DNA from 2 places in the Nesterenkonia aerolata genome. Region 2 is predicted to be linked to the other one. Evidence: riboswitches for the same ligand, from Rfam matches in the RefSeq annotation. Region 2 holds a riboswitch; the other holds the start of a gene.
The links. Region 2 has a riboswitch for thiamine pyrophosphate ahead of RIL96_RS05665 (3-oxoacyl-ACP reductase). Riboswitches for the same ligand answer to the same signal wherever they lie in the genome.
Positions count from the first base shown of each region.

Region 1 (5,466 bases), on a different contig from region 2:
AACCGACGCCGACGCCAGCAGAGACTCCTGTGGTGGAGACGCCGGCCGAGCCTGCCATTGAGGAGTCTCCGACCCAGCGAGCAGAGCGCGAACGACGGGAGCTGCGAGAGGCAGCCGCTGAGGCTGCCGAGCGTGAGGCCAAGGACCTCGAAGAGTTCCGCGCCCAGCAGGCCGAGTGGGACCGAGAGAGCCGGCAGTGGTTCGACAGCCTCATGGCGAAGGCGCCGAAGGAGCCGGAGACTCCCGAGGTTGAGACGCCGCAGGTCCCGCAGGCTGAGGCTGAAGAGCCTCGCGTGGATGCTGTCGAGGCGGAGCGGCCTCAGGCCGGGGACAGCAAGTGGTCCAAGCTCAAGGAGCGCGACAACGAGCGCACGGCACCGGAGCCGGTCGAGCAGGCTGTGGCCCCCATGCCCCGGGAGCCCGGCCAGGAGGAGGGTCTCCGCGCTCTCAAGGGCGGGGATCTCAGGGACCGTGAGGTGCTGGCTGTGGCTACCGAGCTCGAGGATGGCTCAGCGAACGTCGACTACCAGCTGCGTCACGACGATCCGGTTGCGAAGGATCAGCGCGGTCTGCATCTGATCGCCAAGGACGGCAAGGCCGTTCGGGCGAAGCTCTCAGCGGAGAAGTACCAGAAGCTGCAACGGCTGGCCGGGGACAACCGCACTGAGGCCGAAGGTAAGCAGGTCTACGCCCTGCAGGCGGATCTGCGGCCACGCGATGCTGGCTACGTCCCCAGCTACGACAGTGCGAAGGCATCCGAGCACAAGGTCGGTGCCGACGTGCTGGGCAAGCAGCGTGCGGCCGAGGATCGGGCTCGTGAGCAGAGCCCCGAGCGCAGCAGGGAGGCGTATCAGCAGGCTCGCCAGAGGCTGGTCGCCAAGGAGTCCTCACTGCAGAAGAGCTCCGAGCGTGAGTCTCGTGGGCTGGAGAGGTGATGAGCATGGCGATGAGTGCCGAGACGAAGCGCCGGCTGTACGTGAAGCACGGGATCGGCCCGGGGAAGGAGGAGATCCAAGCCAGGCCGAAGACCGATGCGGATCGGATCAGGGAGCTGGAGCGCGAGGTGGAGAGCCTCAAGCGACTGGTTCATGGCGAGCACCGGATCAGGGCCGGCAAGCGCAGACCGTTTGGAGATAACTGGCTCTTCGTAATTGAGGGTGTGGATCAGTGATTCCAGGACACGGCGTGGCGCTGCCCGGATAGACGTCGAGGTCTTCCGATGATGGAAGTTCTCGCACACTCCATCCGAAAGACCTCGACGTGTCCAAGCCTACTTTCTCATCTCCTGACCTCACGACATTCTGCCGACTCGACTCCCTCGACCTCAATTACGAAGAGCCCGCAAACTCGGCGTGTCCTGGCACACCGCGAACTCCGCGATCCTCGCGCAGGGACATCGACTGCTGATCGACGACCCGACCCGGTTCGACGGGGTCAGCGTCATTGGTGTCGACGAACACGTCTGGCGGCACACCAGGCACGGTGACAAGTACGTCACCGTCATCATCGACCTCACTCCCATCAGCCAGAAAGCAGGCCCGGCACGCCTGCTCGACATGGTGCCCGGACGGTCGAAACAGGTGTTCAAGCAATGGTTGAAAGCCCGACCGAAAGACTGGCGTGATGGCATCGACGTCGTCGCGATGGACGGATTCTCCGGCTTCAAAACAGCCTCCGTTGAGGAACTGCCCGAGGCTGTCGAAGTCATGGACCCGTTCCACGTCGTCAAACTCGCCGGTGATGCCCTCGACGAGGTACGCCGCCGCATTCAGCAGGAGACCACCGGGCATCGCGGACGAGCAACAGACCCGTTGTATCGGGCGCGCAGGACTCTGCACACCGGTGCTGATCTGCTCACGGCCAAACAGCAGGAGAGGATCGTAAGCCTCTTCGCCGACGCCAACTTCACCGCCGTCGAAGTCACCTGGGCCGTCTATCAAGACATTGTGAGCGCCTACCGAACCAACGACGGCAACGAGGGCACAAAGCTCTTACAATCAGTCATCGACGATCTGACGACGAATCTGCCGACAGGACTGGTCGAGCTCAAACGGTTAGGACGGACTCTGAAGCGTCGAGCTGCTGATATCCTGGCGTTCTTCACCCGACCGGGAACGTCGAACGGGCCTACTGAAGCGATCAATGGCAGGCTCGAACATCTACGCGGGTCAGCGCTGGGGTTCCGCAACCTCACGCACTACATCGCGAGATGTCTGCTCGAGTCCGGTGGCTTCAGACCAGTTCTACACTCTCAATTACGATGAGCCGGTTTAGTGCTACTCCGTCATGTTGAGTACGTCGATCGGTACGGTGTCTTGGGGATGGAATAAGTCGAGATCGACAGTCACCAAAACACCCGGATCGTCACGGCACCAGCGTGAGCATCAGATACGCAACAGGCTTGGTGACCTGCGGGTGATCAGATTCGAGGAGAACACGTTCGGTAAGGCTTGCGTGTTCCGTGCGGACCATATATAGCACGGTCATCGCCCTGCGGGCGCCCCCATTGTCGACGCTACCGGTCTGTCCCACAGGAGACGGTGGCCTTCCACGCACATGCCACTGGCGATCCGACGTCCCCATCCCACGGTTTTGCTCGCACCCGGTGATCGCACCCAGGAACACGTGCGAGATTGTCTCGTGCTCCGAGGAGGGCTGACATACTGCGGGAGTATGTCGCTGCGGGTTTCTGTTAAGCTCGTGGCACTCTAGACGTTGGCTAGCACCTTCGATACAGTGTTCAACGACACGGGGTGCCCGAGAATGGGCTGAGATTACACCCGAGAACCTGATCGAATTAGCATTCGCGAAGGGATGTCAGTGCTCTGATGGGTCACATCTTTCGGCTCCGGTGGAGTGGGTGAACGCCAGGCCTCATTCTTGTCGCACGACCGTGTTCTGATCTCTTCTAGTCGCTTCTACACAACGTCGGAAAGGACGAGAGGACACTATGAGCCAACGATTCAGTCAAGAACTTCTCGAGACCAACCGGGAGACCTGGGAGCAAGCCATTAACCACCGGTTTGTGACCGAGCTTTTTGAAGGCTCTGTTGATGATGAGGTCATGGCCGGGTATCTGGACCAAGACTACCGCTTTTTTGAAGCCTTCTTGCAACTGCTTGGTGCCGCTATTACCACCGCAGATCGCCTCGAAGCACGGTTGCGCTACGCCAGTTTCGCTGGGGAGATGGCTAACAGCGAGGACACCTACTTCCAGCGGGCCTTCGAGGCTTTGGGTGTGAGCGATGAGCTCCGCGCTGCTACTCCGGACACCCCGAGTGCAGCCGGATTCTGCGATCTGATGCGAGAGGCTGCCGCGTCTCAAAACTACAGTGCCGTTGTGGCGGTCTTGATGGTCACCGAATGTCTCTACCGGGACTGGGCGGCCAAAGCCCCGCAGAACCGGCCCGAAAGCTTTATCTATCACGAGTGGATCACCCTGCACGATAACGCCGATTTCCTGGACTTTGCGACGTTTCTGGAACAAGAGGCGGACCGCTCTGGGGCCCAGGATGCCCAGACTGCTCACGACTACTTCCGTCGGGCGGTGGAGCTAGAACTCGCTTTCTTTAATGACACCTACACATACCCGCTGAACGGAATTCACGCATGACCTTGTTCCACGACCTTAAAGAGGCCAATCTTGAGGTATGGCAGTCCTATACCCGCCACGAATTTATCCGCAAACTCGCTGATGAGTCCCTGGAATTGGCAGCGTTCCAGCGCTATTTGATTCAGGACTACCACTTTTTGATTCACTTTGCCCGAGCCTACGGTCTAGCCGTGTACAAACAGACCACCTTGGAAGGTATTCAGCACTCCATGGACGGGCTCAAGAATATTGTCTGGGAGACCGGGTTACATACCTCGATGACCGCTGAATGGGGTATTAGCCCAGAGGAGCTCAACGCCACGCCCGAGGATCTGGGCACGGTGGCATACACCCGCTATGTGATTGACACCGCGGTGACTGGCACCCTGCTTGATTTGTACGTGTCGCTGTCTCCGTGCCTGATTGGATACGCCGAGATTGGCGCCGAAATCGCCCACGTATTGGAAGATAATCCAGACCACCCATATCGGCAATGGATCGAAACATATATCGACCCGCAGTTCGTTAAGGCCTCGGAAGAAGAAATCAAGAACCTCGACACGCTTGCCGGTGAGGGGCCGTTGTCTGAACAACGCTTTGCCGAGCTGTCACGGATCTTTGCCACGGCCTCGCGTCTCGAGGCAGAGTTCTGGCAACAAGCGCTGTGAACAACACTGTGACGCTTAGGCTCGCATGGCCATGTGATGGACAGGTCCGTGTCCGGTCTGCGGAGCGTAGGAGAGTTCCCATTCTGCTCCAGCGGCCAGGGCACGGGTCAAGTCGGTCTGCCCTTGACCAATGGCTGAAGACAGCGTGCACCCGGTGCCGTGGGTATTGCGGGTCGTGACGCGGGGAACCTTCAAGGAGTGCGCCGCACCGTCAATGACCACGACGTCGGTGATTTCTGGATCGTTATGGTCCAAGTGTCCGCCTTTGACTATGACCGCTCGTGGCCCGTGCTGGGCAAGAGCATGGGCTTGCCGGGCCATGTGCTCGAGTGTTTCGGCAGGTGATTCACCATGTCCAGAGCGGCATCATCGTCGGAGAGCGTGTCACCGCTGGTGGCCACCAGCACCGGGTCCAGCACGATCACACCAAACCTTGTGTGAGGCTCGGCAATGATTTTCGCGGTGGCTTCCACCGTTGCGGCAGAGCCGAGCATCCCAATTTTGGTGGCATCAACCGGAAGATCATCGAGCACCGAGGCGATCTGGGTCCGGAGGCCCTCCTGATCTGATCGCGTTCAGTTGTGGTGGCGGTGACGGGATAAGAGCCCTAGCGGCCAGATAACTGCTCATGCCACGGGTGTGACCCGGGGTGGTGAGCCCAGCAATCAGCAGCCGATACATGGATAGGTGATCGACAGTGGCACAGACCGAAACCCCGCTTCAGCAGCGGATGCGCCAGCAGCAGGGCGATGCGGAGTTCTCTCGCAACGTGAAGTCTCAGGCCGAGCAGCACCGGCTGATGGAGCAGCTCAACGAGCAGCAGCGTCAGCAGGAGCGCGACCAGGAGCGCCAGCTCCAGGAACAGGAGCAGGAAGCTGCCCAGCGCGAGGCCGCGGAGCAGGAGCGGCTGGCCCAGGAGGCCCGCGAGGAGCAGCAGCGTGAGCAGGAGATCGCAGAGCGCGAGGCTGCCGAGATGGACGCTCGTGAGACTGAGCAGGCCGAGCGGGACTCCCGGGAGGCCTCAGAGCGTGAGGAGCAGGAGCAGTCTCTGGAGCGCGAGGAGCAGTCCCAGCAGCAGGAGCAGGAGCGTCAGCCCTCCTCCCGCGAACTGTTCGCCAAGCAGGCCGAGCGTTCGCGCCAGGTCTCGCAGAGCCGAGGCATCGGCCGGTGAGCGGCAGATCCTCCTCGAATGAGAAAACCCCCGGA
Region 1 covers NZ_JAVKGR010000006.1:7,307-12,772, reverse strand. The annotation lists gene RIL96_RS06615 (relaxase/mobilization nuclease domain-containing protein) at 1-935, shown strand, start outside; gene RIL96_RS06610 (hypothetical protein) at 947-1,171, shown strand; partial or broken gene RIL96_RS06605 (ISL3 family transposase) at 1,332-2,264, shown strand; TPP riboswitch at 2,740-2,832, shown strand; gene RIL96_RS06600 (TenA family protein) at 2,951-3,613, shown strand; gene RIL96_RS06595 (TenA family protein) at 3,610-4,260, shown strand; partial or broken gene thiD (bifunctional hydroxymethylpyrimidine kinase/phosphomethylpyrimidine kinase) at 4,276-4,793, opposite strand; gene RIL96_RS06585 (hypothetical protein) at 4,958-5,431, shown strand.
Region 1: linked by a shared signal. The riboswitch ahead of RIL96_RS06600 (TenA family protein) and the one ahead of RIL96_RS05665 (3-oxoacyl-ACP reductase) in region 2 are both predicted to bind thiamine pyrophosphate.

Region 2 (5,466 bases):
ATTCTCTCCGGGGTGCGGTCGGCGGCCTGGTTGGGCCGGCGGAACCCGCTCGGGAAGCTGGCCGCGGTGCTGCTGGTCACCGGGGCGCTGGTCTCCACGATGGACTGGGTGAGCTCGATCGTCGTCGTCGCGGCCTCGTTCGCGCTGCTGCCTGTGGCGGGGATCCGGGTCGGGCAGTTCCTGCTGCGGGTGTGGCCCTTCGCCGTCGGCGGGGTGCTCATGGTGTGGTCGACTGCGCTGGCCGGCGAGGATTCCGGGGAGGTCCTGCTGGACCTGGGGTACGCGCAGGTCAGCGAGGGATCCCTGGAACTGGGCGTCGCGCTGGGCGTGCGTGCGTTCGCGATCGTGCTGCCCGCGGTGCTGGTGTTCTCTACGACTGACCCCACCGATCTTGCAGATTCGCTGGCTCAGGACCTGCGGCTACCCGCCCGGTTCGTACTCAGTGCGCTCGCGGGGATGCGGCTGCTGGGTCTGCTTACCCAGCGGTGGACGACCATCGGTCACGCCCGGCGCGCCCGGGGGATCACCGCCGACCGTGGGGTCGCGGCACGGCTGCGGGCGTTCGGGTCCCAGTCGTTCGGGTTGCTGGTCTCGGCGATCCGCACCGCGACGCGCCTCGCTGTGACCATGGAGTCCCGCGGATTCGGTGCAGGGACGCGCAGCTGGGCGCGGCCCTCGACGTGGCAAGCGGCTGACGCGTGGGTCGTCCTCGGCGGGGTGGGCCTGGCCGGCGCCGCCCTGGCTGCGGCGATGTTGGCCGGGACCTACAGCTCAGCGTGGTGAGCGGCGTAGGCTGGGCGCATGCGGATTGCAGCAGCACAGATCGTCACCGGCGAGGACACCCAGCAGAACCTTGAGCTCGTCCGCGAGTGGACGGACAAGGCCGCCGAGGCCGACGCGCAGGTCGTCGTCTTCCCGGAGGCCACCCACCGGCAGTTCGGCCACAACCTCACCTCCATCGCAGAACCCGTAGACGGCCCCTGGGCGCAGGCGGTGCGGGGGATCGCCGAGGAGGCGGGCGTTGTCGTCGTGCTGGGCATGTTCACCCCGGCCAGTCCCAGCGCGGAAGGCCGGCAGCGGGTGACCAATACGCTGCTCGCCGTCGGCGTGGACTCCGCCGGGAACCGGATTGATGCCTCCTATGACAAGATCCACCTCTATGACGCCTTCGGCTTCAAGGAGTCGGACAGCGTCGCCCCCGGGGAAGCCACGGCGAGGATCGACGTCGACGGCGTCCGCCTAGGTCTGGCCACCTGCTATGACGTACGCTTCCCCGCATTGTTCACCGCCCATGCCCGCGCCGGAGCGCAGGTGACGGTGCTGCCCGCCTCCTGGGGTGCAGGCCCTGGGAAGGTCGAGCAGTGGCAGCTGCTGACCCGCGCCCGCGCACTGGACTCGACGCAGTACATCGTCGCCTGCGGGCAGGGGAGTCCGGCAGCCGCCGGAGCCCCCGCCGTCGACGGGGCCCCCACCGGTGTGGGGCATTCCGCGATCGTCTCCCCGATGGGCAAGGTGCTCGCCGAAGCTGGTGAGCAGCCGGAGCTGCTCGTCGTCGATCTCGACCTCGAGACCGTGGACACTGCCCGGCGCAACGTGCCGGTGCTGGAGAACGCGAGGCCTGTGTGAACTCCCCGGCGCCGATGAAGATCGGCATGTACCTGTTCGAGAAACTGATGACCCAGCACAGCACCCCTGTGGTGGTGACCATCGCTCCGGGCCGTGTGGTGCTGGCCACCGAGGACCGTGTGCTGGCGGATATGCCCGCCGGTCAGCTGAGCACGAAGGTCTCGAAGATGCTCAAGCTCAACGAGCTCCACGGCCCCTGGGGCAAGTGGCTGCTGGGCGGGCTCGGCGCGGCGAAGAGCCCCGCGTTCACTGAGACCCAGGTGCAGGAGATCATGGCCGCACAGCAGATGGCTGCGCATGACCCCCAAGCCTCCCAGCTGGAGCTGGCCCACACCCTGTGGATCGGGAAACCGACCACTGCCGACGGCAGTAAGCAGGGCGGCCTGCGCTCCTTGAGTGCGGGCGAGGCGAAGCTGCAGCCGCGCGTCGCTCCCATCCTCGACGCCGCACTCATCGCCGCAGGCGTCCACCGCGCCTAACCACCCACGTTTATCCGAATCTCTTCGGAAATCCTGCCCCAACAGCAGTCGGATTCCCGAGAGGATTCGGATAAACGTGGGTGGGTGGTGGGGTGACGTAGGCCTCGACCTGTGATGTGATGGGACCAGTGACACGGGGTGCCGTGCGCCGATGACCGGCCGCGGCTGAGATGACACCCGTCGAACCTGATCCAGTTAGCACTGGCGAAGGGAATGTCCGGTTTCTGCGTACCTCAACGCGCCGTCGTTCGCCTTCGCCTCGAGATGAGAGGCAGGCCATGACCACCCCCACCACACCAGCTGAGCAGCACGCACTCGCCGACCAGATCGTCCTGGTCACCGGCGGCGCCCGCGGCCTGGGCGCCGCGATCTCCCGCGCATTCCTAGACGCCGGAGCACGCGTCCTCATCAACTACCGCACCTCAGCGGAGTCCGCGCAGGCGCTGGGCGAGCAGTTCCCGGAGCGTGCCCTGGCCGTCGCTGCCGATGTCCGCGACCCGGAGCAGGTCCGCGGACTGTTCGACGCCGCTGCTGAGCACTTCGGCGCCGCCCCCACCACCGTGGTGAACAATGCGCTGGTCGACTTCGTGTTCAACGGCGACGCGCGCTCGAAAGTCGCGGACCTCAGCGCAGACGAGCTCGCCGCGCAGTTTGCCGGCTCTGTGCAGGCCCCGGTGCAGGTGATCCAGGCCGCGCTGCCCGGCATGCGCGCCGCCGGATTCGGGCGGATCATCAACATCGGTACCAACCTGTTCCAGCACCCCGTGGTGCCTTACCACGACTACACCGCCACCAAGGCCGCCCTGCTCTCACTGACCCGCACCTTCGCCGACGACCTCGGCTGCGAGGGCATCACCGTGAACATGGTCTCCGGCGGTCTGCTGCGCACCACCGACGCCTCCGCCGCCACTCCGGAGGAGGTCTTCGACGGCATCGCCGCGGCCACCCCGCTGCGCACGGTCACCACACCCGAGCAGCTCGCTGATGCGGTGCTCTTCTTCGCCCACCCGTGGTCACGTGGAGTGACCGGCCAGAACCTCATCGTCGACGGCGGCCTGGTCAAAGGATGAGCATGACGACACCCACCACTTCACGGACAAACCACCCGAAGCCCCTGCGGCTCAACCTCTTCGCCTTCGGCGTCGGCCACCACAAAGCAGCCTGGCGGGCCAAGGATTCCCGGGTCGATGACCTCGGCGACATCACCTATTGGGAGGAGCTGGCGCAGATCTCCGAGCGAGGCACACTGGATGCCATGTTCCTCGCCGACGGGCAGTCGGTCACCGCCTCAGCGATGCAGGACGGTCCGCTCTGGTATCTGGAACCGGTGACCACGCTGAGTGCGGTGGCCCGGGCGACCGAGCACATCGGCTTGGTCACCACCGTCTCCGCCAGCTTCTGGACCCCATACCACGCCGCCCGGATGCTGGGGTCACTGGACCACATCTCCGGCGGCAGGGTCGGGTTCAACGTGGTGACCTCCATGTTCGACGCCGAGGCCCAGAACCACGGGATGCAGGCGCTGCCGGGCCATGCCGAACGCTACGCTCGGGCAGCTGAGTTCATCGATGCGGTGCGCGGGCTGTGGGGAAGCTGGCCGGCATCGTCGGTCCTCGCCGACCGGGACGGCAGCTACGTGGACCCTGAGACGGTCCACAGCATCGACCACCACGGCGAGCACTTCCGGGTGGCCGGGCCGCTGAACGTGCCCAGCCCGCCGCAGGGAGAACCGGTGCTCTTCCAGGCCGGCGCCTCGGATCAGGGCCGGAATCTCGCGGCCCGGTACGCCGAGGGCATCTACGCCGTGGCCTATGACCTCCCCGCGGCCCAGGAATACCGGTGGGACGTACGCCGTCGTGTGGCTGAGGCCGGGCGGGATCCTGACGCGGTGGCCATCATGCCCGGGTTGGTGACCTATGTCGGTTCCACGATGGAGGAGGCTCGGGCGAAGCAGGCGGAGCTGGATGCGCTGCTGCCGGCCGAGGAGTCGCTGCGCCAGCTCAGCGTGTTCGTCGGGCAGGACACCTCCGGCTGGGAGCTCGACGCGCCCGTGCCCCAGCTGCCGCCGCTGGAGGAGTTCACCGGCCCGCAGGGACGCTACGCGACCATCCTGCGGATCATCGAGACCGAGCGCCCCACGGTGCGCCAGCTGCTGGGTCGACTCGCCGCCGGGGGAGGGCACTGCACCATGGTCGGCACGCCGGAGTCGATCGCCGATGAGATCGAGCGGTGGCTGGATGAGGGCGGGGCTGACGGGTTCAACCTCATGCCGCCGTCGCTGCCCGCCGGCATCGAGGACTTTGTGGAGCATGTGGTGCCCGAGCTGCGGCGTCGCGGCCGGTTCCGCACCGCCTACGAAGGCACCACGCTGCGCTCCCACCTCACCGAGCAGCAGCCACGTTTATCCGAATCTCTTGGGTGATCCGAACGCTATTGGGAGGGGATCTCCGAAAGAGTTCGGATAAACGCAGGAGTCAGGTGGGAAGTGAGGTGAGGAAGGACTCGACGGCCTGGTTGAAGCTCTCGTCGACGTCCTGAGGCAGGGCGAAACCGCCGCCCAACTCCAAGGCGACGAACCCGTGGAGGATCGCGCGGAGACGGCGGATCACATGGACCTCGGCGTCGGCATCGAGCGCATACCCGCGCAGGGTGGCGGCGATGACCCGCACCAGCTGATCGGAGACCTCGACGTCGGCCTCGGAGCTGGGGTTCGCGGCGGTCAGCGTGTAGGGATAGGCCCCGGGATTCCGCAGCGCCCATTCCCGGTAGGCGACGGAGAGTCGGTGTACGGCGTCGTCCCCAGATCGACCAGTCACGGTGTCAGTGAGGACCCCGAGCAGCTCCCGTTTGGCGACGACGCTGACAGCGATGCGCAGATCCTCGGCTTCCCTGTGGCTGGTACGCGTCGTCTGGGAGAAAGCGCTGGCGTATTCCGGACGCCGCAGGGAGGCCCGCACTGCGGTACGGTGCGCCTCGAAGTCTCCCGGTCGGTGTCCGGTGAGCACCAACGCGCGGACCAGCTCCGGTCGGCGCGCGGCCACGATGACTGCGGCCGCCGCGGACATGGAGGAGTCGATGAGCACGGCGGGGGTGCCGATCTCTTCCACCAGCGTGATGAGATCTTCGGCAGTGGCTTCATCGCCGTACTCGGCGAAGCTCGCATCGCTGTCACCGTGCCCGCGCAGCTCGGCAGTGATGGTCTCGTATTCGGCCTCGACGAGGCCGGGGATCAGGTTGCGGAACGTTCTGCGCAGATCACCCATACCGGGGGAGAGGAGCACTGGATCCCCGGCGCCGGTGCGTGAATAGGACGTCGCCGTCGGGTTGATTCAGCCGCAGGGTGGGGATGAACAGAGCGTCG
Region 2 covers NZ_JAVKGR010000004.1:134,471-139,936, forward strand. The annotation lists gene RIL96_RS05650 (ATP-binding cassette domain-containing protein) at 1-783, shown strand, start outside; gene RIL96_RS05655 (carbon-nitrogen hydrolase family protein) at 802-1,626, shown strand; gene RIL96_RS05660 (hypothetical protein) at 1,623-2,105, shown strand; TPP riboswitch at 2,230-2,336, shown strand; gene RIL96_RS05665 (3-oxoacyl-ACP reductase) at 2,384-3,175, shown strand; gene RIL96_RS05670 (LLM class flavin-dependent oxidoreductase) at 3,178-4,527, shown strand; gene RIL96_RS05675 (alpha/beta fold hydrolase) at 4,580-5,386, opposite strand.